DNA from 2 places in the Williamsia sp. DF01-3 genome. Region 2 is predicted to be linked to the other one. Evidence: riboswitches for the same ligand, from Rfam matches in the RefSeq annotation. Region 2 holds a riboswitch; the other holds the start of a gene.
The links. A riboswitch is a leader RNA that binds a small molecule or an ion and turns the genes downstream of it on or off. The one in region 2 is predicted to bind cobalamin.

Region 1 (11,024 bases), 1.5 Mb from region 2:
ACGGTCCCGGTGACCGACGCCGGCTGACGGACAGAACCGCCGGTGTCGGTGCCGATGGCGAGCGGCGCCTGGAACGAGGCCAGGGCCGCCGCGCTGCCGCCACCCGACCCGCCGGGGATCTTTGTTGTGTCCCAAGGGTTTCGGGTGACCCCATATGCCGAGTTCTCGGTGGATGATCCCATCGCGAACTCGTCCATGTTGGTCTTGCCGAGGATCGGGATGCCCGCAGCACGCAGCCGTGAGGTGACGGTGGCATCGTACGGAGGTACCCAGCCCTCGAGGATCTTCGAACCGCAGGTGGTGGGCGCGTCGGTGGTCGTGAACACGTCCTTGAGGGCCACCGGGACACCGGCAAGCGGCGATGCCGGGGACTCGCCCGCAGCGATGGACTTGTCGACGGCCGCGGCCGCCTGCAGTGCTTCATCGGAATTGACGTGCAGGAAGGCGTTCAGCTCACCGTCCACCTCGGCGATCCGGTCGAGGTGTGCGCTGGTGACCTCCACGGCAGACAGGTCACCGGCATGGATCTTCTCCGCCAGTTGGGCGGCGGACAGGCCGGTGATCTCGCCGGACTGGCGGGTGGGTGCGGTCACTGTTCTTCTCCAAGGATCTGCGGCACTGCGAACCGTCCCTGCTCGACCGCAGGTGCACCCGAGAGGGCTTCCTCGGTGGTGAGACTGGGCACGATGGTGTCCGGCCGTAAGACGTTGGCGATGTCTGCCGGATGTGCGGTGCCGGGGATGTCGGCCGCGGCGACTTCCGAGATGTTGGCGACATGGGACAGAATCGAATCGAGCTGACCGGCGTAGTGGTCGAGTTCGTCGTCGGTCAGCGCCAGCCGCGACAGCCGGGCGAGATGCGCAACCTCATCACGCGAGATGGCAGACACGAGAGATGCACCCTTTCTGTTCGAGGGCGGCCCACGATGATGTCGGCCCGAACCCCGGTCCAGACTAGTCGGCGCCGGTCCCCCGAGCGCCTCAGGTGCCGCGAGCCCTACAACCAGCGTTTGAGTCGCGCGGTGATCCACGGCAGCAGCAGGTACACCATCAGCGGTGTGCTCACCAATGTGGCGATCAACGTCTTCACCACCAGCGGCGTGTCCCCCAGGTGGGCGATGATGCCGATGTTGATCGCCAGACTGAGTGGAAAGAAGCCGAGCCAGATGGTGATCGCCTGCTTCCAGCGTGGTGGCGGAGCGCCCATCACGCGTACCGCCTGCGTCAGCGTGGACTGTGGCTCGAACCATCCTTCGATGCCGGACAGGCGATGGGTGGCGTACTCCACCGCGATCCCCTCCCCACGCGAGAGCCAGGCCTTGCGCACCGGCGACGACACCCAATCGTCGACCTGCGCGTGGTTCTCGAACCGGTACATGACGTAGTACTCGCCGGGGACCTTCGATGAGCGCAACCACCCTCCGCCGAGGAAGCCCGGGAATGTCCGGGCCAGTGCGATTCCGGCGTCGGTCCAGGCGATGAAGTCGTGTTCTCGATCAGGCTCGATCCGGCGTGCCACGGACGTGGTCACGTCGGAATGATCGCGCGCATCGTCGATTGCCATCCGGTCATTATCGAGCCCGACCGGTTACCGCCCCGAACTCTGAGCCCGCGTAGTGATCAGGCGAATATCCGGCGGGCAGATGATGGGTCGCCGACGTATCGTCTCGTTCATGATCATCGTCACAACAAACGACATCCCCGGCTACCGGATCACCTACACCTTCGGCGAGTGCTTCGGGCTGACCGTCCGGTCACGCAACATCGGATCGAACCTCGGTGCCGGCTTCAAGGCGATGGCGGGTGGTGAACTCAAGGGAGTCACACAGCTACTCCACGATTGCCGCCAGGAAGCGCTGCAGCGCTTGGCGACCGAGGCGCAACAACGCGGCGCGAACGCCGTGGTGGCGTTCCGGTTCGAGACCACCGAGTTCGGTGGAACCGGTATCGAGGTGTGCGCGTACGGCACCGCAGTAGGTGTCGAGGCGCTCCCCGGGACCACTCCTCCGGCCTGATCGCCAGGCCACTGGGCGCCGGCCACTGAGGGCGCGCCACACGGCAGGGCCGACGTGGCGGTGGGAGAATGTCGACCGTGTCCTATCTCCTGCGCGTCTACCTACAGGACCGACCCGGATCCTTGGGCCTCCTGGCCGTTTCCCTGGGTTCGATCGGTGCCGACATCCTTTCGCTCGACGTTGTCGAACGCGGCGAAGGGTACGCAGTCGATGACATCGTCGTCGAGGTTCCCCGCAGCTCGCTGCCCGACACCCTGATCACTGCTGCAGAAAAGGTTGATGGTGTGCGGGTGGATTCGATCCGCCCGTACACCGGCGTCCTCGAGACCCACCGGGAACTCGAGTTGGTCAACGAGATCGCGGCCGCCGGCCGCGATCGGCTACAGGTCCTGGTCGAGGCGGCGCCCCGGGTTCTTCGGGTTGCGTGGGCCACCATCATCACCTCAGGCGCCAACGGGGCGATCCAGCTCTTCGGGAGCTCTGGTGCCCCGGAAACCCAACTCACCGATGCGAGTTGGCTGCCGATCGACCACGAGGCCGAGCTGGATCCCGAATCGCCGTGGGTACCGCAGTCCTGGCGCGACATGGACACTCGGCTGGCCGCAGCACCCATCGGGTCACCGGGCAAGGCGCTACTCCTCGGTCGACCGGGTGGCCCGGACTTTCGTCCGTCCGAGATCGCCAGGATCGGCTACCTCGCGAAGATCGTGACGACGGTGCTCAAACAACCCTGATCTGGTCGGCCGCGTCATCAGTCCTGCGGCGGGTCACCTTCGTCCAGGTCGGCAGGTGATTCGTCGGTGTCTGCCGGCGGAGGCCCTTCTGCGAGAAGCTTTTTGAACCCGTCTTCGTCGAGAATGGGTACGCCGAGCTGCTCGGCCTTGTCCGCCTTGGTGCCGGGCGAATCCCCGACGACAACATAGGCCGTCTTCTTCGACACCGATCCTGACGCCTTGCCCCCGCGCACCAGAATGGCCTCCTTGGCGCCGTCGCGGGAGAAGTCCTGCAGCGAGCCGGTGACCACGATGCTCAAGCCCGAAAGCGTGCGCGGGATGGAAGCGTCGCGCTCGTCCTCCAGCTGCACACCGGCCTCACGCCATTTCCGGACGATCTCACGATGCCAATCGACCGTGAACCAGTCAGCGACGCTCTGCGCCAACGTGTTCCCCATACCCTCTACGCTGGCGAGCTGCTCGGCTGTTGCCGATTCGATGGCCTCCAGGCTGCCGAACTCGGTGGCCAATGCGCGTGCGGCACTCGGGCCGACGTGCCGGATCGACAACCCGACCAATACCCGCCACAGCGGTACCTTCTTGGCCGCAGAAAGGTTCGCGAGCAACCGCTTACCGTTCGCGGAGAGATCTCCCGATTTGGTGGTGAACAAAGTGGTCTTGCGGAGATCGTCCTCGGTCAGGCTGAACAGATCACCCTCGTTGTCGAGCACCCCGGAGCCCAGAAGAGCGGTGGCAGCCTCGTATCCGAGAGCCTCGATGTCGAATGATCCGCGACCGGCGATGTGGAACAGCCGCTCTCGCAGCTGGGCCGGGCACGATCTGCTGTTGGGACACCGGATGTCGGCGTCGCCCTCCTTCTGCGGCGCCAATTCGGTGCCGCACTCGGGACAGTGGGTCGGCATCACGAACTCACGTTCGGTGCCGTCTCGCAGGTCGACCACAGGGCCCAGTACTTCGGGGATGACGTCGCCGGCCTTCCGGATGGTGACGGTATCGCCGATCAGGACGCCCTTGCGCTTGACCTCGGACGCGTTGTGGAGCGTTGCCATGCCGACCGTCGAGCCCGCCACCAGAACAGGCTTCATCGATGCGAAAGGAGTGACCCGTCCGGTGCGTCCGACATTGACCAAGATGTCGAGCAGTTTGGTGGTCGCTTCTTCGGGGGCGTATTTGTACGCGATGGCCCAGCGGGGCGCGCGCGAGGTGGACCCCAGCCGACGTTGGAGCGAGATGTCGTCGACCTTGACGACGATCCCGTCGATTTCGTGTTCGACGTCGTGGCGGTGTTCACCCCAATATGCGATCTTCTCCAGGATGGCATCGGCGCCCGTGAGTTTGGTGGTGTGCTCGGAGACCGGCAGTCCCCAGGCACCGAGCGCCAGATAGGCGTCATGGAGAGTCTTGGGCGGCGTTCCGTCGATCCGGCCGAGCCCGTGGCAGATCATCCCCAGCCGTCTTCTGGCGGTGATCTGCGGGTTCTTCTGGCGGAGGGACCCGGCGGCAGAGTTGCGTGGGTTGGCGAACGGCGCCTTGCCCGCCTCCACGAGCGACGCGTTGAGCGCCTCGAAATCCTCGACTCGGAAGAACACCTCGCCGCGAACCTCGAGCAGGTCGGGTATCGGGTAGTCGTCGGACGGCGTGAGTCGGTGCGGTACGTCGTTGATGGTCTTGGCGTTGAGCGTGACGTCCTCGCCGGTACGTCCGTCGCCGCGTGTGGTGCCGCGAACGAGGACACCTCTCTCGTACACCAGGGCCAGGGCTACGCCGTCGATCTTCAGCTCACACAGATTTTCCAAGCCCGAGCCGGCGTCAGCCTCCACCCGCGACACCCAGCTGCGCATCTCGTCGGCATCGAACACGTTGTCCAGCGACATCATTCGCTCGAGATGGTCGACGGCCTTGAACTCGGTGGCGAAACCGCCGCCGACCAACTTGGTGGGCGAATCGGCGACAGCCAACTCCGGGTACTGGTCTTCGAGGGCCTGCAGGCGGCGCAACAACGTGTCGAACTCACCGTCGGTGATGACGGGAGCGTCTTTCACGTAGTAGCGGAACTGGTGGTCACGCACCTCCTCGGCCAGCTGCGACCACTGCTCTCTGGCCGCAGAAGGAGTCGGCTCCGCGGGCGTCTGCTCACTGATGTCTGCACTGTTGGCCACCCCTCGAAGATAGTCCAGAGGGCTGACACCGAAACCGGACTCGCGGGGTTCGACTCGTCAGTATGGACTTCCGCTGTAGAGCCCCCGCAGGGCTCTAGCGGCCGATCGATCGCAGGTAGTCCCCCACCGTGACCACAGCCTGCGGGTTCCTGGGGCCCTCCACCAAGGCGGCGTAGGGCAGCGCGAGGATGTGTCCCTCTCGAACCGCGGTCGAGCCCGACATCAACGGGTGCGATTCGAGCTGACGGATCTTCGCGGCAACGGAATCGGACGGTCCCGCCCCGTAGTCGACGATGAGGATGACCTCGGGATCACGCTGGGCGGCGGCCTCCCACGAGGTGGTGGTCCACGAGTCGTTCAGGTCATCGAAGATGTTGCGGCCACCGGCCTCGGTGATGATCTGTTGTGGTGCAGCGGTTCTGCCCGAGGTGAAGGGTTCAGGGGCGGCACTGTCGAAGAGGAAGACCCTGGCCGAATCACGGTCTCGCGGCACAGCCGCGTTCACACCGCGCAAGACGTTCCGGTACTCCTCCACCAGGTTGTCCGCACGCTCGCGGACCCCGAAGATGTCACCGAGGTTCTCCAAGTCGGCATAGAGCGCATCGAACGGCGACATGATTCCTCGGCGCGTTGTTCCGGGCTGTCGACATGCCTCGGTGAGTTGGTACGGGACGGCGCCGATCTGCTTGATCCAGTCCGGTGTCAGGCCGGTCGACTCCCGGAAGCCGTAATTCCACCCGGCGAAGACGAAATCGGGGTCGGCCGCCTGCACGATCTCCCGGGTGAATGCCTCCCCCAGTTCGGGGGTCGATTCGAAATCCGCCTTCCAAGGCGAGGTCTGCACGTCACGTTCTTTGCCGGGATAGGTGGTGTACCCGACGAGCCGGTCGGCCAGTCCGAGCGAGAACATCATCTCGGTGATGCCGGTGTCATTGGTCACCACCCGAGTCGGCACTCCGGAAACCGTCAGTGGTGCACCGCAATTCGTCACCGTCACCGTGGGGCCGCCGGACGGGGTCTTCGGCTCCACGTCGGCGCCACACGCGCTGACTGCCACCGCCATCACGATCATCGCAAGGGCACAGCGATTTCGGTACATTCAGCTCTCCTCGTGGTGAAGGGCGTGGGGTGTGCAATTCGGCACTGGTTTGTGCCCGTCGGAGACGGCCCTGTTGAGACCGTCAAAGATGATCTGGGGAACGCCGAGGCGGGGATGGGCGACGATGTGGCAGCCGATCGAGAACCACCGGTTGATCACGGTTTCGGTGAAGACCTCGTGAGGGGTTCCGGCACACACCACCGCGCCGTCGACGAGCACGAGGACACGGTCGCAGTACTGCGCGGCCAAGTTCAGATCGTGCAATGCCGCTATCACCGTGATGCCCAACCCTTTTGCCGCACCGAGCACGCCGTGTTGATGTTGCACGTCGAGATGGTTGGTCGGTTCGTCGAGCACGAGCACCTGTGGCTCCTGGGCCAGAGCACGGGCGATCAGGACGCGCTGCTTCTCGCCGCCGGACAGAGAGGAGAACAATCGCGAGCGCAGATCCCCGGCATCGGCCTTGTCCATCGCCTCCCCGATGGCCTCGTCTTCGGCGGCACGGTCGCGGGCGACGATCCCGCTGTGTGGCAGTCGCCCGGTGGCGACCACCTCGCGCGCTGTGAAGTCGAAATGCAAGGTGTTGTCTTGGGTCAACGCGGCCACTTGACGGGCATTCTCGCGCATGCTGATGGCACGAATGTCGCGCTCACCCACCACGATATGACCGTCGGACGGCTTCAACGCCCGATACAGACAGCGCAGCGTCGTGGATTTGCCGCTGCCGTTGGGCCCGACGATCCCGACGAACTGACCCGCCTCGACGGTCAGGTTCATGTCGCCCACCACCAGACGGCCGCCGATCTCGACGTCCACGTGATCGAACTGCACGCGCATCAGATCTGCACCATCGATGCATCACGGCGTTTCATCAAGAACACGAACACCGGTACCCCGACTGCCGCGGTGATCGCCCCCAGTGGCAGTTCCTGTGGCGGAACCACCGTGCGTGACAACAGGTCGGCAGAAACGAGGAAGACGGCGCCGAGCAAGGGCGTCACGATGATGAGTCGCCGGTGATCGGCGCCGACCAGCAGTCGCGCCACGTGTGGGACGACCAGACCGACGAATCCGACCGCGCCACAGACGGACACGAAACAACCCGTCATGGCGGCCGCGATGACGAACAGGAAGATCCTGAACCGCGACGCGTTCAGTCCCAGTGCGGCACTGACCTCGTCGCCCATCGACAACGCGTTCAGGCGTCGCGCACACAGGGCGATGGACACCATTCCCACCGCGGCGACGACCACCACCAGCGGAACCATGCCCCAGCTGACGCCCGACAGGCTTCCAAGGAGCCAGAACATCACGCTGCGCGCACCGTCACCTTGCGGTGCCATGAAGATCAGCACGGTGGTGACCGCCGAGAAACCGTATCCGAGCGCGGTTCCCGTCAACACGAGCCGCAAAGGCACCAATCCGGCTGCCGATCTCGCCATCAGATAAACGAGGGCGGTGGCACCGAGGGCGCCCAGGAACGCTGCGGTACTCAGCGCGTAGATACCCAGCGCACCGAAAGTGCCGAACAGCACAACTGCTGTCGCGCCCACAGATGCTCCCGAGGAGATCCCGAGGACATACGGGTCTGCCAATGCGTTGCGTACCATCGCCTGAACGAGTAGACCCACAGCACTGAGTCCGGCGCCGACGAACACTGCCACGATCAGTCGCGGCATTCTGGAATCGACCACTATCCGGTAGTTGGGCACGTCGTCTGCGGATATTGCGCCTCCGACCAACTCGGCCCAGAGGAACGAGGTGGTGTCGCGCCAGGGAACGTGAACGGTACCGAACATGAGGGCCATCACCGACACAGCGACCAGCGCGGAACACAACCCGACCACCAACGCAGTCACCGAATGAGGGCGCATCGCCGCACTTTCCGCTGTACCGGATGCCGACCGACCCGTACGCATGCGTCAGCGAATGAAGGCGCGCGCGAGCACACCATCACCGCGTCAACCGTGTCCCTCGGAGTCGACGGGCGACCACGCCGGCGGCGCGGTCACGTTGGCAGGTCTTCGGACTCGTGGACATGACACCGTACGTTCGGTGTCTCCTACCGGCGGTCGCTTCCCAGGCTCACACCCAGTGCTGGTGACCGCGTTCGTTTCCACTCACCGCTGCGGGGCAGTTCCGGATCTTCACCGGATTCCCTCTTACGATCCGCCGGTCTATGACCGACGGAAACCAACGCCCGGTCAACCTAACATTTCACCGGCACCCGAACAGACACCGGTTCTAGACTGTCGCCATGCCCCACCCGATCATGTACTCCGAGGACGACCCGGTCCTGATTCGACTGCGCACCATTGCACTCGCGTTCCCGGATGCGACGGAGAAGATCGCACACGGTCGCCCGACGTTCCGCGGCGGGAAGATGTTCGGCATGTACGGCGGCGGGGTCAAAGGCGGACCGCAGTTCGAGCAATCGCTGCTGTTCAAAGTGGAGCAGACCGAACGCGTTGCACTGGAACAAGACTCGCGATTCTTCTATCCGGCGTACGTGGGACCGTACGGATGGATGGGGATCGACCTGTCGGCACGGCCGGACTGGACGGAGGTGGCCGAACTACTCGATGCCAGCTACCGCTCTGTCGCGACAAAGAAGCTGATCGCCCGGCTCGACGCCGGCGAGCGCCCCGCCGAACTGACCTGACGTCATCGCTCGGTTGCTGCGCCGTGGCCGAACTCATCACCGTCCTCGGTGGGCTGGGGGCCCGCATCGTCACGGCCATGGCACGGGAGCGGCCAGATGAAGGTGCGGCCCTGCATCGCGGTCCGAACCCGCGTCGGTCTCGCGCAAATCCGTGCGCGGCAGGCAAAGTTGTCCATACCTCATCAGAGGCTGCGCAGGCGATGAATGTTCCCGACCGACCGGGCCGGGTCGCTATACCGCGGTCGGGTCGGCGCGCAAACCGGCCGCCGCTGTGGTGCACAGCGAGAGCGCCGTCTTCGCCCAGGCGGCATCGGCACCGGCCAGACCGCACGCGGGACTGATCACCACCTGCTCCGCCAGGACCTTCCTGGAGAGCCCGATTCGGTCGGTCAGGGCGGCGCACGACGCGGCCACCTGTTCTGCGGCGAGTTCGGTTGCGGGGGCAGCTGTCGGCACGGCGCCCAGGATGACGTCCCGACCCTCGTCGAGCAGCTGACCGATACCGTCGAGATCCGCCGTGCGGATCTGGGCGAGATCCACACTGACCGCGGCGAATTTGGCGCGCTCCAACAGCTCCCACGAAATATTCGTTGAGCAGTCGTGCATCACCACCGGCCTGCCGACGACATCGATGAAGCCGTCGTACTTCTCGGCGAGCACAGCGACGGGTACGGGCCTGATGATGTCGAAACGGGTGAGCGGCTCCACCGAGCCCTCGATCACCCGCCCGATCATCGGCTCGTCGATCTGGACGATCACCTGAGCTCCGGTGCGGCGACGGACCTCGTCGGCATGTACTCGCAGGCCCTCGGCCATCGAATCCACGAGATCCGACCACGCCCCGACATCGTGCAGGATCTTGTGACCGTTGCGCAGTTCCACCGACGCGGCCAATGTGAACGGGCCGCACGCCTGCAGCTTGACGAAACGGTCGGTCGCGGCCATCCCGGCCCGCTCCCAGGCCTCTTCGAAGGCGTCGAGGTCGGCGTTCAGAAAGTCGCGCGCGCGGCGGGTCAATCCGGATTTGCGTGCCGACAGGCGGTAGCCGGAGGCCACGGTGTCCATCGGCATGTCCACCAGCAGGGCAGCCGACCGCCCGATCGTGTCGGCCCCGAGCCCGCGCTGCGGCAGTTCGGGAAGAAACGCCAGCTCGCACTCGCCCAGGCTGATGCCCGCGGATTCGATCGGATCGGTACCCGGCATCGATCCGACACCGGTTCCGGTGCCGGACGGCAGGACGGTCACGTGGTGGCGCTGCTGACGAGATCCGACGGGACCGAGCCGGTGACCGCGATTCGTCCGCTGCCGAGGACCAGGTCACCCGACACCGAATCCGGCTGGTACAGCACCGCCGCCTGCCCGCGGGCCACCCCGGTGAGGGGACTGCGCAGGGTGATGCGGATACCCGGGCCCTGTCCGTCGACACCGTCTGAAGGCTCGAGCTCGATGGCTTCGGCCACGGCCGGCGCCAATCCGCCGTGTGCCCGGACCTGGACCATGCACTCGAACGGTTCGGTGGGAGTGTGTCCGGACGTCCAGATGGCCTTGCGGGCGATGATCGTCCACACCTGGAGATGCTCGGAGGAACCCACCGTCACGGTTCCGGAGTCGGGATCGATCTCGGTCACGTATCGCGGTTTGCCGTCGACAGCCGGTGCATCGATACCGAGCCCCTTGCGCTGTCCGATGGTGAACCCGTGGACGCCTTCGTGCTGGGCCAGTTCGGCACCGGAGTCGGCGTCGACGACCTTGCCGGGCCGGACACCGATCGTGGCACCCAGGAACGCCCGGGTGTCACCGGTGGGGATGAAGCAGATGTCATGAGAGTCGGGCTTGTTGGCAACGGACAAGCCGCGCGCAGCGGCCTCTTCCCGGATCTGGTCCTTGGGTGTGTCGCCCACCGGGAACATCGCCCGTGACAGCTGCTCCGGAGTCAGCACGGCGAGCACGTACGACTGGTCTTTGTCGTGGTCGACCGCCCGACGCAACCGGCCGCCTTCGAGCCGCGCGTAGTGGCCGGTGGCAACCGCGTCGAAGCCCAGGGCGATGGCGCGTTCGGCCAAAGCCGAGAACTTGATCTTCTCGTTGCATGTCAGGCAGGGATTCGGAGTCTGCCCGGCGGCGTACGCCGCAACGAATTCGTCGATGACGTCATCTTTGAAGCGGTCGGCGAAATCCCAGACGTAGAAAGGGATTCCGAGAACATCTGCGGCCCGCCGGGCATCAGACGCGTCCTCGCGCGAACAGCAACCCCGGGATCCGGTCCGCAGTGCGCCGGGCGCAGTGGACAGTGCCAGGTGTACCCCGACCACGTCGTGTCCGGCGGCCACCGCCCGTGCGGCAGCCACCGCCGAGT
Region 2 (11,024 bases):
CGTGAGCTCGTCGAGCATGTCGGGCCGGTAGTCGGATACCCGGGCGGGCAGGATCAGTGACTCCCACGCCGAGGCGGGGATGGGAACCCCGGCCAACTGGTCGATCACCGCAGACACCCCGTCGATGCCACGCAGACGCGTGCGGTCGGTGACGTGCTGCCAGCCGGTGACGAATCGCGCGTAGGTCTGGTGACTGACGGGAGCTATCTCCGCCCGGCTCGCCGCGAGCGAGGCCCGGCGCAAACCGGACAGGACCTCGGTGTTGCACCATTGCTCGCCGCTGCGCAGGGTGCCGGCAGGTTCGGGCCGGAAGTCGCCTTCGACCACTCGTCGTTGGCCGGCAAGCCGCATCAGGGTGTCGCGGACAACAGCGACGCCCAGTCCCAGCGCCTCCGCGACATCGGCTGCGCCGAACGGGCCATGGGTGCGCGCGAACCGGCCGACGAGGTCGCCGAGCGGATCGTCGACCGGGTCGAGGAACGCCATCGGAAGGCCCTGCGGTGGCGGGATCCCGAGCCCGTCCCGCAACCGGCTGGCATCTTCGGCAGCTGCGAACCACACGATGTCTCCGCCGCGGGAGACCTCGATGGCCCGGCCGGCGCCGACCAGCTCGATGAGCAGCTCGCGTGAATCGTCGCCGGAGTAGCGAAGGGCCACAGCGTCTGCGGTGAGTGGACCGAGCCAGCGTAAGAGGTCGGCAATGCCTTCGGCGTCTTTCGCCTGCCGGTCCGGGTGGAGGCGTTGGAGCTTGGCCTCGGTGTCGGCGATGACGTTCTGGTCGAGCAACTCTCGCAGGTCGACGCGCCCGAGCAGCTGCGCCAGCAGCGCGGTGTCGAGGGACAGGGTGGCGGCGCGACGCTCGGCGAGCGGCGCGTCGTCGGCGTACATGAACGCACCCACGTAGCCGAACAGCAACGAGGAGGCCATCGGAGACGGCGTCTCGGTCTCGACCTCGATGACCCGCAGGCGCCGATTCTGGATGCGGGTGAGCATGTCGACAAGGGCCGGCAGGTCGTACACGTCCTGCAGACATTCGCGGAACGCCTCGAGGATGATGGGGAACTGCGGGTATTTTCTTGCCACATCCAGCAATTGAGCACTGCGCTGACGCTGCTGCCACAGCGGCGCACGCTTGCCGGGGTTGCGCCGTGGCAGTAGCAGCGCCCGGGCAGCGCATTCGCGGAACCGGGACGCGAACATGGCCGAGCCGCCCAGCTGCTCGGTGACGATCTGCTCGATCTCGTCGGGCTCGAAGCTGAACAACGACGCACCGGGAGGCTGGTCGTCGGTGTCGGGCAGCCTGACGATGATGCCGTCGTCGGCGGCCGAGACCGCCCCGTCGATGCCGTAGTCCTGCTGCAGACGTGCGGTGACCGCACTGGCCCACGGCGCGTGAACCCTCAGGCCATAAGGGGAGTGCAGGATCACCCGCCAGTCGCCGAGCTCGTCGCGGAAGCGTTCGACCAACAACGTGCGGTCGGTGGGCAGGTGGCCGGTGGCCGCCTGCTGTTCAGAGATCAGCTGCGCCAGGTTGTCTCGGGCAAACGCATTGAGGCCGAGGCGTTCGGCGTGGTCGGCCATCTTGTCCGTGCTGCTTAGCTCGCCGACGAACTTACCGATGGCGGCTCCGAGTTCGGCGGGTCGGCCGATGCTGTCACCGTGCCAGAACGGCAGCCGGCCCGCCTGGCCGTACGCCGGGGTGACCAGCACCCGGTCGTGCGTGATCTCCTCGATCCGCCAGCTGGTCGCGCCCAGGGCGAAGACGTCACCCACCCGGGACTCGTAGACCATCTCCTCGTCCAGTTCGCCCACCCGCGTTTGCTTTTCGCCCACCATGTAGACGGCGAACAGCCCGCGGTCCGGGATCGCGCCGCCAGAGGTGACCGCCAGACGCTGAGCGCCGGGACGTCCGGTGATCGTGCCCTTGGCGCGGTCCCAGACCACTCGCGGTCGCAGTTCGGCGAATTCGTCGGACGGGTAACGGCCTGACAGCAGATCCAGGGTGGCGTCGTAGACCGGACGGGGAAGGGTGGCGTAAGGCGCACTGCGCCGGACGATTTGGTACCACTCGTCGACGTCGATGCTGCCCGTTGCGCACACCGCGACGGTCTGTTGTGCCAGTACGTCGAGCGGATTGGCCGGAACGACCAGTTCTTCGATGAGTCCGTCGGTCATCCGCTCGACCGCCACAGCACACCGCAGCAGATCGGTGCGGTGCTTGGGGAACAGCACACCCTGACTGATCTCGCCCACCTGGTGCCCGGCACGACCGATGCGTTGCAACCCGCTGGCCACCGACGGTGGGGCCTCCACCTGGATGACCAGATCGACAGCGCCCATGTCGATGCCGAGTTCGAGACTGCTCGTGGCCACCACACACCGCAGCCGGCCGGACTTGAGGTCGTCCTCGATCTGTCCGCGTACCTCTTTGCTCACCGATCCGTGATGGGCGCGCGCGAGCAGGGGCTCGGCACCTTTGCTGGCGCCACTGCCCATCACCTGAGCCGGCGCACCGCCGGGCACCCGCGGATTGGATACGGGCTCCGGTGCCTGCCCGAGCCGGGTGGCATGGACCTCGTTGAGGCGGGCCGTGAGCTGCTCGGCCAGGCGACGGGAGTTGGTGAAGACGATGGTGGACCGGTTCTTCTCGATGAGGTCGACGATCGAACTCTCCACAAATGGCCAGAGCGATCCGGCCGCCGGAGCGGAGGCCTCGTCGTCGATCTCTTCGCTGCCGGCGATCACCGGGATGTTGGTCATGTCCGCGACGGGGACGTCGACCGAGAGGTCGAACGTCTTGGACGCCGGCGGCTGCACGATCGTGTAGGGCCGGCTGCCGGAGAGGAATCCTGCGACACGTTCGGGTGGCCGGACGGTTGCCGACAACCCGATGCGCTGTGCCGGGTTCTCGAGCAAGGCGTCGAGACGTTCGAGCGACAACGCCAGGTGTGTTCCCCGCTTGGTGCCGGCCACGGCGTGCACCTCGTCGACGATGACCGTCTGCACCGAGGTGAGCGTGTCGCGCGCGGACGACGTGAGCATCAAGAAGAGGGATTCGGGGGTGGTGATCAGGATGTCGGGTGGGGTGCGGAGCAATTGCCGGCGCTGTGCGGCCGGGGTGTCGCCCGATCGGACGCCGACCGTGATCTGGGGGACGGGCAGGTTCAGGTCCTGCGCGGCCCGGGTGATCCCGATCAGGGGTGCGCGCAGGTTGCGCTCGACATCGACGGCAAGAGCCTTCAGCGGTGACACGTAGAGAACGCGCGTGCCGGCGGTCTTGGCGCCGTCGGGAAGCGGGTCAGCGCCGAGCCGATCGAGTGCCCACAGGAATGCCGACAGCGTCTTGCCCGACCCGGTGGGGGCGACGACCAGGGTGTTCTGGCCGTCCGCGATGGAGTTCCATGCCCCGAGCTGTGCTGATGTGGGTGCCGGGAAGGCCGCGTCGAACCACGTACGGGTCGGCGCTGTGAAGCGCTCCAGCACCTGCTGGGCGCTGGGCACGCCGGATGTCGAGGTGGGGGACTTGCGGGCGGCCATTGCTCCATGATCCATGACGGGTCTGACAGAGCGGGAGAACCAGTGACCGGGATCGTCGGCACCAGATCATTCGGCATGTCGGTGTTGACCGGGCAAAACGCCGCGGAATAGAGTCAGCGCACGTCGTGTGAACGGGAAATCCGGTGCAAATCCGGAGCGGTCGCGCCACTGTGAGCTGATCTCAACCCACCGGGTGGAGCCGCAAGTCAGGGGACCGGGGCACGACACCCACCAGGTCGACGCGGGGCGCGCATCCCGCGAGAGGAGATATCAATGTCGAGTTCTTCGGTCCCGCAACCGGTTTCGAGTGCCCCCACGTTGGCCGTCGCGGTCCCGGACGTGTCGGTCGTGAATGCCGCACTCTGGCTGACCGCCACCACCATGGTCGCGTCCCTCGCCTACTACTTCCTCGGCTTCGACCAGGGCGCGGTGTCGGTGTTCGGCAGCGACACCCACGTCCACGAGTACATCCACGACGCGCGCCATTTCCTCGGCTTCCCCTGCCACTGAGCAGGCGAACACGTGGAAAAGAAGTTCATCGGCGCCGGACTGCTCTCAGGTCTGGTCGCCGGAATCGTCGCGTTCGTCTTCGCCCGGATCTACATCGAGCCCCTCGTCGACCGTGCCGTCGGGTATGAGGAAGGCCGGTCGCACGCCGAACTCGAACTGACCGGCGGATCTCACGCGCACGACCACGAGTTGTTCTCCCGGACGGTGCAGCAGAACTTCGGCGCCGGCGTGGGGTCGGTGGTGTTCGGCCTGATCATCGGGGCGTTCTTCGCCGTTGCCTTCACGGTTGTGTGGGCCTACGTCGGTCGGCGGTACCCGACAACCGACCCGCGGACGGTGGCAGCCCTGCTCGCAGTCTGCGGATTCGTCGCGGTGTATCTCGTTCCCTTCAGCGCGTATCCCGCGAATCCGCCCGCTGTGGGTGGTGACGACACGATCGGGTCGCGCAGTGGCGCGTACCTGACGATCCTGCTGCTGTCGGTGGGATTCATGATCGCCGCAGCGGTCTTGGCGTTCTGGCTGGCACCGAAGATCGGTGGCCTGTATGCGGCAGTGGTGGCGGGCGTTGCATATCTGGCCGCGATCGCGGTCGCCGTGCTTCTGTTGCCGAGTTTCGACGAGGTGCCGGGCCCGCTCATGGACGGCCAGTCGATGGCGTTCCCGGGGTTCCCGGCCGATCTGCTCGGCGACTTCCGGTACTACTCGGTGATCAATCAGGTGATCTTGTGGGCAGTACTCGGCCTCGGATTCGCGCTGGCGCTCAACTGGATCGGCAAACATACGGCCCGCACGACCGGTGCAGGTGCTCGCAACGGGGCGGAAGGCGGAGCCCGCCCGACATGACGGGCCGACCCCCACTGGATCTCACAGTGGTCGTGGCTGCACGAACGGGCCCGAATGCAACGTTGGCTTTCGGGTCGCACGACGAGCCGCTGGACACCCGCGGACAAGCCGATGCCACGGGTCTGCAACTGCATTCGAATGCGAAAGTCTTTGTTGCTCCGGACGTTTCTGCGCGCAACACGGCCAGGTTGATGGGCGCGCGGGACGCAGACGTGGAACCGGCACTGCGGGCCATCGACCTGGGCCGATGGGCCGGCCTGCGGCCCGATCAGGTAGATCCCGTCGAACTCGGCCAGTGGTTCGCCGACCCGACAGCGGCGCCGCATGGTGGGGAGAGTGTTGTCGATTTTGTTGGGCGCCTTGGCTGTTGGCTGCAGGACCGAGGCAGCGACGATGTCGCAGTGGTGGTCGCCGGGGGTACCGCCCAGGGTGTTGTCGCGGCCGCGATCGGAGCGGACTTCTTCGGCATCGAGGTCCGGCCTGCAGATGTGATCCGCTTACGTCGTCGCGGTGGCCGCTGGCGTCTGCGGCCGGGCGTTCGGGAATCGGTGAACCGCCTCGAAAAGTGATCTCGGATTCTAGTGTTGGTGCAGAACGTCGACATCCGAGGGGAATCTGCATGTACGAGTGGTCCGAAGAAGATCTGATGGTGCGCGATGCCGTGCGCGGCTTCATCGACAAGGAGATCCGTCCGCACATCGATGAGCTCGAGACGGGCGTCCTTCCGCCCTACGACATCATCCGGAACCTGCTCAAGACCTTCGGCGTGGATGCGATGGCCTCCGATGCCCTGGACAAGGAGTTCGCCAGGGATGAAGCGGTGGCCCGCGGGGAAGCCGAGCCCAAGACCGGTTCGGGAGGCGGCCCGGGGATGACTTCGATGGGCGCCATCCTCAACATCGAACTGTCGGGCGTGAGCCTGGGCATCGTCGCCTCGATGGGTGTCAGTCTCGGACTCACCCCGTCGACGATCCGATCCAAGGGCACGCTCGCCCAGAAGAAGCGGTGGCTGCCCGACCTGGTCACCATGAACAAGGTGGGCGCCTGGGCGATCACAGAGCCGGATTCGGGATCGGATGCACTGGGTGGCATGAAGACCACTGTCCGGCGAGACGGCGACAACTACATCCTCAACGGCCAGAAGACATTCATCACCAACGGCCCGTTCGCGGACACCGCGGTGGTCTTCGCCAAGCTCGATGACGGCGACTCGTCGGTCGACCGGCGCCAGCGCAAGGTCTTGACCTTTGTCCTCGACAAGGGCATGGAGGGCTTCACTCAGGGCAAGCCGTTCAAGAAGATGGGCATCATGTCGTCGCCCACGGGCGAACTTTTCTTCGACAACGTGAAGCTCGACAAGGACCGGCTCCTCGGCGAGACAGAGGAGGTCGGTGCCAAAGGCGGCGGTGAGGGCGCCAAGGCCGGATTCGTGCTCGAGCGGGTCGGTATCGCCTCGCTGTCGCTGGGCATCATCAACGAGTGCCAGCGTCTCTGCGTCGAATACGCCAAGCAGCGCACCCTGTGGGGCAAACCCATCGCCGATCTGCAGCTCATCCAGCTCAAGCTGGCCGAGATGGAGGTCGCCCGGATCAATGTGCAGAACATGGTCTTTCATGCCCTCGAACGGTCGCAGGCGGGCAAGCCGGTCGACCTCGCCGAGGCGTCGGCGATGAAGCTCTACTCATCACGCACGGCAACCGAGGTCGCGATGGAAGCCGTCCAGTTGTTCGGGGGCAACGGCTACATGGCCGAGTATCGGGTCGAGCAACTGGCCCGCGACGCGAAGTCGCTGATGATCTACGCAGGCAGCAACGAAGTGCAGATCACTCACGTCGCCAAGGGTGTCCTGGCGCGGTAGTTCTTCTGGACCAAGCCCACCTCCGCCCGGTAATGCAAGGCCCGGGCCCGGAGGTGGGTTTCTTCAGTTGTGTGGCCAACTTACAAACAGACTGGACTGTTTCTTAATTCTTCGCTAACCTCACCGATGTGGCGACCAACACACGGGTGACGGAGGAGACCGGCCATGCTCCGTCGCCGAGTCGAACCCAGGCCGAGCGCACTGCGCAGATGCGGGCGCGACTGCTCGACGCAGCAATTTCGTGCCTGATCGACAACGGCTACTCCGGGACCAGCACCCAGGAGATCTCTCGACGCGCGGGGGTGTCCCGCGGCGCCCAGTTGCACCATTTCCCGACCAAGGAATCGTTGGTCGTCGCGGCGGTCGAGCACCTGGTGGAACAGCGGCTGGATGAACTGCTCGGAGCTCATGCGAGTGGCGAGGTTCCCGGGGTCGAGGTATTTCTCGACGCCTTCTCGGGTCCGCTTTTCTACGCCGCCCTCGAGTTGTGGATCGCGGCCCGGACCGATCCAGCGCTGCATGCAGCTGTGCTGCCGCTCGAGGCGCGGGTCAACGAGGCCATCCACACCGGTGGCGCCGCAATCTTCGGTGACCGGATGTCGCCTGAGGCCATCGAGATCAGTGTCGAACTCGCCCGTGGACTGGCGGTCTCGGCACTGTTCCGCAACGAGAAGTCCGACCGCGAGCTCCGCAAGCGGTTGATACCGATATGGGAGGCAATGGTGACCACCACATGACCGCGCTGAGTTCAGATCCGATCGAACAGCACGATCTTCCGGCGTCCGTGCACACGTTGATCGTCGGCACCGGTTTCGCCGGCATGGCTGCGGCACACAAGATTCTCGCCGACACCCCGTCGGCCGACGTCCTGATCATCGAGCGCGCAAGCGATGTCGGCGGGACGTGGCGAGACAACACGTACCCGGGTGCCGCATGCGACGTGCCGAGCAATCTGTATTCGTTCTCGTTCGCCCAGAGCCCGGAGTGGACGCACAACTACGCTCGCCAGCCGGAGATCTTCGCGTACCTGCGATCGGTCGCGGACCAGCGCGGCTTGCGCGATCGCACCGTCTTCGAGTGTGAACTGCTCGGCGCGCAGTGGGACGCAGACAAGGCGCGCTGGTCGGTGTCGACCTCGCGCGGACAGATCGAGGCGCAGGTCCTGATCGCCGCCACCGGTACGCTGTCCAACCCCAGCTATCCCGACGTCCCCGGCATCGGCGAGTTCACCGGGACGATGTTTCACAGCGCCACCTGGAACCACGACTTCGATCCGGCGGGTAAGCGCATCGCCGTTGTCGGGACCGGGGCCTCTGCGATCCAGTTCGTACCTGAATTGGCCGGTCCTGCAGCCCATGTGACGGTCTTTCAGCGGACGCCCGCGTGGATCATCCCGCGGCTCGACCGACAGATCGGCAAGCTCGAACGCACGCTGTATCGCCTGGCGCCGTTCACCCAACGATTCGCACGCAACAGTCTGTACTTCTACCGCGAGGCCTACGTCGTCGCCCTGGCAAAGTTCACGTTCCTGCTGCCGCTGTTCAAGCTCTTGGCCATGAGTCAACTACGCAAGCAGGTCAAGGATCCGGTGCTGCGTAAGAAGCTGACGCCGAAGTTCACCATCGGTTGCAAGCGAATGTTGCTCAGCAACACATGGTTGTCCACGCTTGCGCGCGAAGACGTCACCCTCGTGGACACCGGCATGGCGGCGGTGACCGCCAACGGCGTTGTCGACGGCGCCGGCCGCGAACACGAGGTCGACGCCATCGTGTTCGGCACCGGGTTCACCGCCACCGAGCCGCCGGTGGCCAGCGTGCTCTACGGCGAAGACGGGCGCACCCTTGCCGACACCTGGAACGGCAGCCCGAATGCGTATCGCGGCACCACCGTTCACGGCTTCCCGAACCTGTTCCTCATGTATGGGCCGAACACCAACCTCGGTCACAGTTCCATCGTCTTCATGCTGGAGTCGCAGGCCGCGTACATCAGTTCGGCGATCACCCAGATGCGTTCTCGCAACATCGCTTCGGTGAACGTCAACAAGCGCAAGCAGGCCGAATACAACCAGGGAATCGACCAGCAACTCGAGGGCACGGTGTGGAACTCGGGCGGCTGTTCGAGCTGGTATTTCGACAAGAACGGCCGGAACTCGGTCATGTGGCCGACATTCACGTGGGAGTTCCGACAAGCGTTGCGCTCGGCTGATCTGAGTGACTACGACCTCGGCCGCGGCACGGTGCCCGCGCCTCGACCACGCGAAAGTGAGCCGGCATGAACGACTATGACGTGGTGGTCGTCGGATCAGGTTTCGGCGGATCGGTTGCCGCGCTACGGCTGGCCGAAAAGGGCTACAAGGTGGCCGTTCTCGAGGCCGGCCGCAGATTCACCGACGATCAGCTGCCCAAGACGAGCTGGCGACTCCGCAAGTACCTCTGGGCGCCGTGGCTGGGATGCTATGGGCTGCAACGCATCCATCTCCTGCCCGACGTGTTGGTGATGGCCGGCGCGGGAGTGGGCGGCGGGTCGCTCAACTATGCCAACACTCTCTATCAACCACCGAAGCGCTTCTTCGACGACCCGCAGTGGGGACACATCACCGACTGGCAGGACGAGCTGAACCCGTACTACGACCAGGCCCGTCGCATGCTCGGGGTGGTGGACAACCCGCTGGTCACGGCGGCGGACAAGGTGATGCGCGAGGTCGCCGACGACATGGGGGTGGGGGACACGTTCACCACCACGCCGGTCGGCGTGTTCTTCGGCAACGGCACAGAGCGAGAGTCCGATCCGTTCTTCGGCGGGGTCGGGCCCGAACGGACAGCTTGCACCGAGTGCGGCTCCTGCATGACCGGCTGCCGTGTGGGCGCCAAGAACACACTGGTCAAGAACTACCTGCACCTCGCCGAGAACGCGGGGGTCACCGTGTTGCCTCTCACCACGGTGCGGGCGGTGCGGCCCTCCGCCGAAGGGTACGAAGTCGTCACCCGCCGCACCGGTGCCAAACTCCGGCGCAAGGACACCTCGATCTTCACCGGTCAGGTGGTCTTCGCTGCCGGCACGTACGGCACCCAGAAGTTGTTGTTGGCCATGAAGGAAACCGGTGAGCTGCCTGAGCTGTCCGACCAACTCGGGTCGGTGGTCCGCACCAACAGCGAGGCAGTGCTGGCCGCGACAGCTCGTGATCGAAAAGTCGACTACACACAGGGCATTGCCATCACGTCGTCGTTCCACCCCGACGACCACACCCACATCGAGCCGGTGCGATACGGCAAGGGCAGCAACGCCATCGGCTTGCTCCAGACCGTGCTGTCCGATGGCGGCGGGCCGGTCCCGCGAGTGTTCAAGACCATCGGGGTGGCTTTGCGGCACCCCGCAGCGTTCATCCGCAGTTTGTCCGTGCGGCACTGGTCAGAGAAGACGGTGATCGCGCTGGTGATGCAGACCGACGACAACTCGCTCGAATTGGGCTCCAAACGTACGATTTTCGGTCGGCAGCTGACCAGCCGTCGCGGAGCGGGTGATCCGCCTCCGTCATGGATACCCCAGGGCCACAAAGCCATCAGGTTGCTTGCCGACAAGATCGACGGAGACCCGGGTGGTTCCATCGCCGAAGTGGTCAACATTCCGATGACCGCGCACTTCCTCGGCGGATGTGTGATCGGTGCCGACGCCGACCACGGTGTCGTCGATCCCTACCACCGCATCTACGGGCATCCGGGTCTTCATGTGGTGGATGGCTCGGCGGTGAGCGCGAACCTCGGTGTCAATCCGTCGTTGACGATCACCGCTCAGGCCGAACGAGCGATCGCGATGTGGCCCAACAAGGGTGAGCAGGACAAGCGCCCGGGCCTCGGTGAGCCGTACCGACGCGTTGCTGCCACGGCGCCACGATCACCGGTGGTCCCCGAGAGTGCGCCAGGAGCACTGCGCCTGCCCCTGTTCGTCACGATGCCGGAGTCCGCGAAAGGGGCATGCTGATGTGGAGTGTTGCCGAGTCCGCGATCGAGCCAGGAGACGTGCCGATCAGTTCGCCGCCGCCGTGGCCGGCTGCGGTGCGCGCCACCCTGTGGTGGCATCGGAGCACAGAGCAGGCCAAGGCCATCGGCCCGAAGGGCCCTGTCCTCCCGATCACCATCGGCATGGTCGTCGACTATCTCGAGTCGCCCGTGGGCCCGTACCGGGAGATCCTGGCGAGCCCGGTACTGCGACGACCCGGCGGCGGCCTCGGCGCACTGCCGCGAATGTCGGTGCCGTTCATCGCCGTCGACTCCGCGGC

Region 1: linked by a shared signal. The riboswitch ahead of MVA47_RS20595 (iron ABC transporter permease) and the one ahead of MVA47_RS13680 (CbtB-domain containing protein) in region 2 are both predicted to bind cobalamin.

The regions. Positions count from the first base shown of each region.
Region 1 is NZ_JALKFS010000005.1:3,916,712-3,927,735, forward strand. It holds gene gatA (Asp-tRNA(Asn)/Glu-tRNA(Gln) amidotransferase subunit GatA) at 1-593, opposite strand, end outside; gene gatC (Asp-tRNA(Asn)/Glu-tRNA(Gln) amidotransferase subunit GatC) at 590-889, opposite strand; gene MVA47_RS20565 (antibiotic biosynthesis monooxygenase) at 997-1,563, opposite strand; gene MVA47_RS20570 (YbjQ family protein) at 1,673-2,014, shown strand; gene MVA47_RS20575 (amino acid-binding protein) at 2,083-2,748, shown strand; gene ligA (NAD-dependent DNA ligase LigA) at 2,766-4,907, opposite strand; gene MVA47_RS20585 (ABC transporter substrate-binding protein) at 5,002-6,006, opposite strand; gene MVA47_RS20590 (ABC transporter ATP-binding protein) at 6,007-6,843, opposite strand; gene MVA47_RS20595 (iron ABC transporter permease) at 6,843-7,880, opposite strand; cobalamin riboswitch at 8,004-8,219, opposite strand; gene MVA47_RS20600 (MmcQ/YjbR family DNA-binding protein) at 8,264-8,668, shown strand; gene MVA47_RS20605 (vitamin-B12 independent methionine synthase) at 8,900-9,913, opposite strand; gene mnmA (tRNA 2-thiouridine(34) synthase MnmA) at 9,910-11,024, opposite strand, start outside.
Region 2 is NZ_JALKFS010000005.1:2,432,667-2,443,690, forward strand. It holds gene MVA47_RS13675 (ATP-dependent helicase) at 1-3,537, opposite strand, end outside; cobalamin riboswitch at 3,635-3,773, shown strand; gene MVA47_RS13680 (CbtB-domain containing protein) at 3,811-4,047, shown strand; gene MVA47_RS13685 (CbtA family protein) at 4,060-4,890, shown strand; gene MVA47_RS13690 (histidine phosphatase family protein) at 4,923-5,459, shown strand; gene MVA47_RS13695 (acyl-CoA dehydrogenase family protein) at 5,510-6,748, shown strand; gene MVA47_RS13700 (TetR/AcrR family transcriptional regulator) at 6,958-7,485, shown strand; gene MVA47_RS13705 (NAD(P)/FAD-dependent oxidoreductase) at 7,482-9,023, shown strand; gene MVA47_RS13710 (GMC family oxidoreductase) at 9,020-10,726, shown strand; gene MVA47_RS13715 (acetoacetate decarboxylase family protein) at 10,726-11,024, shown strand, end outside.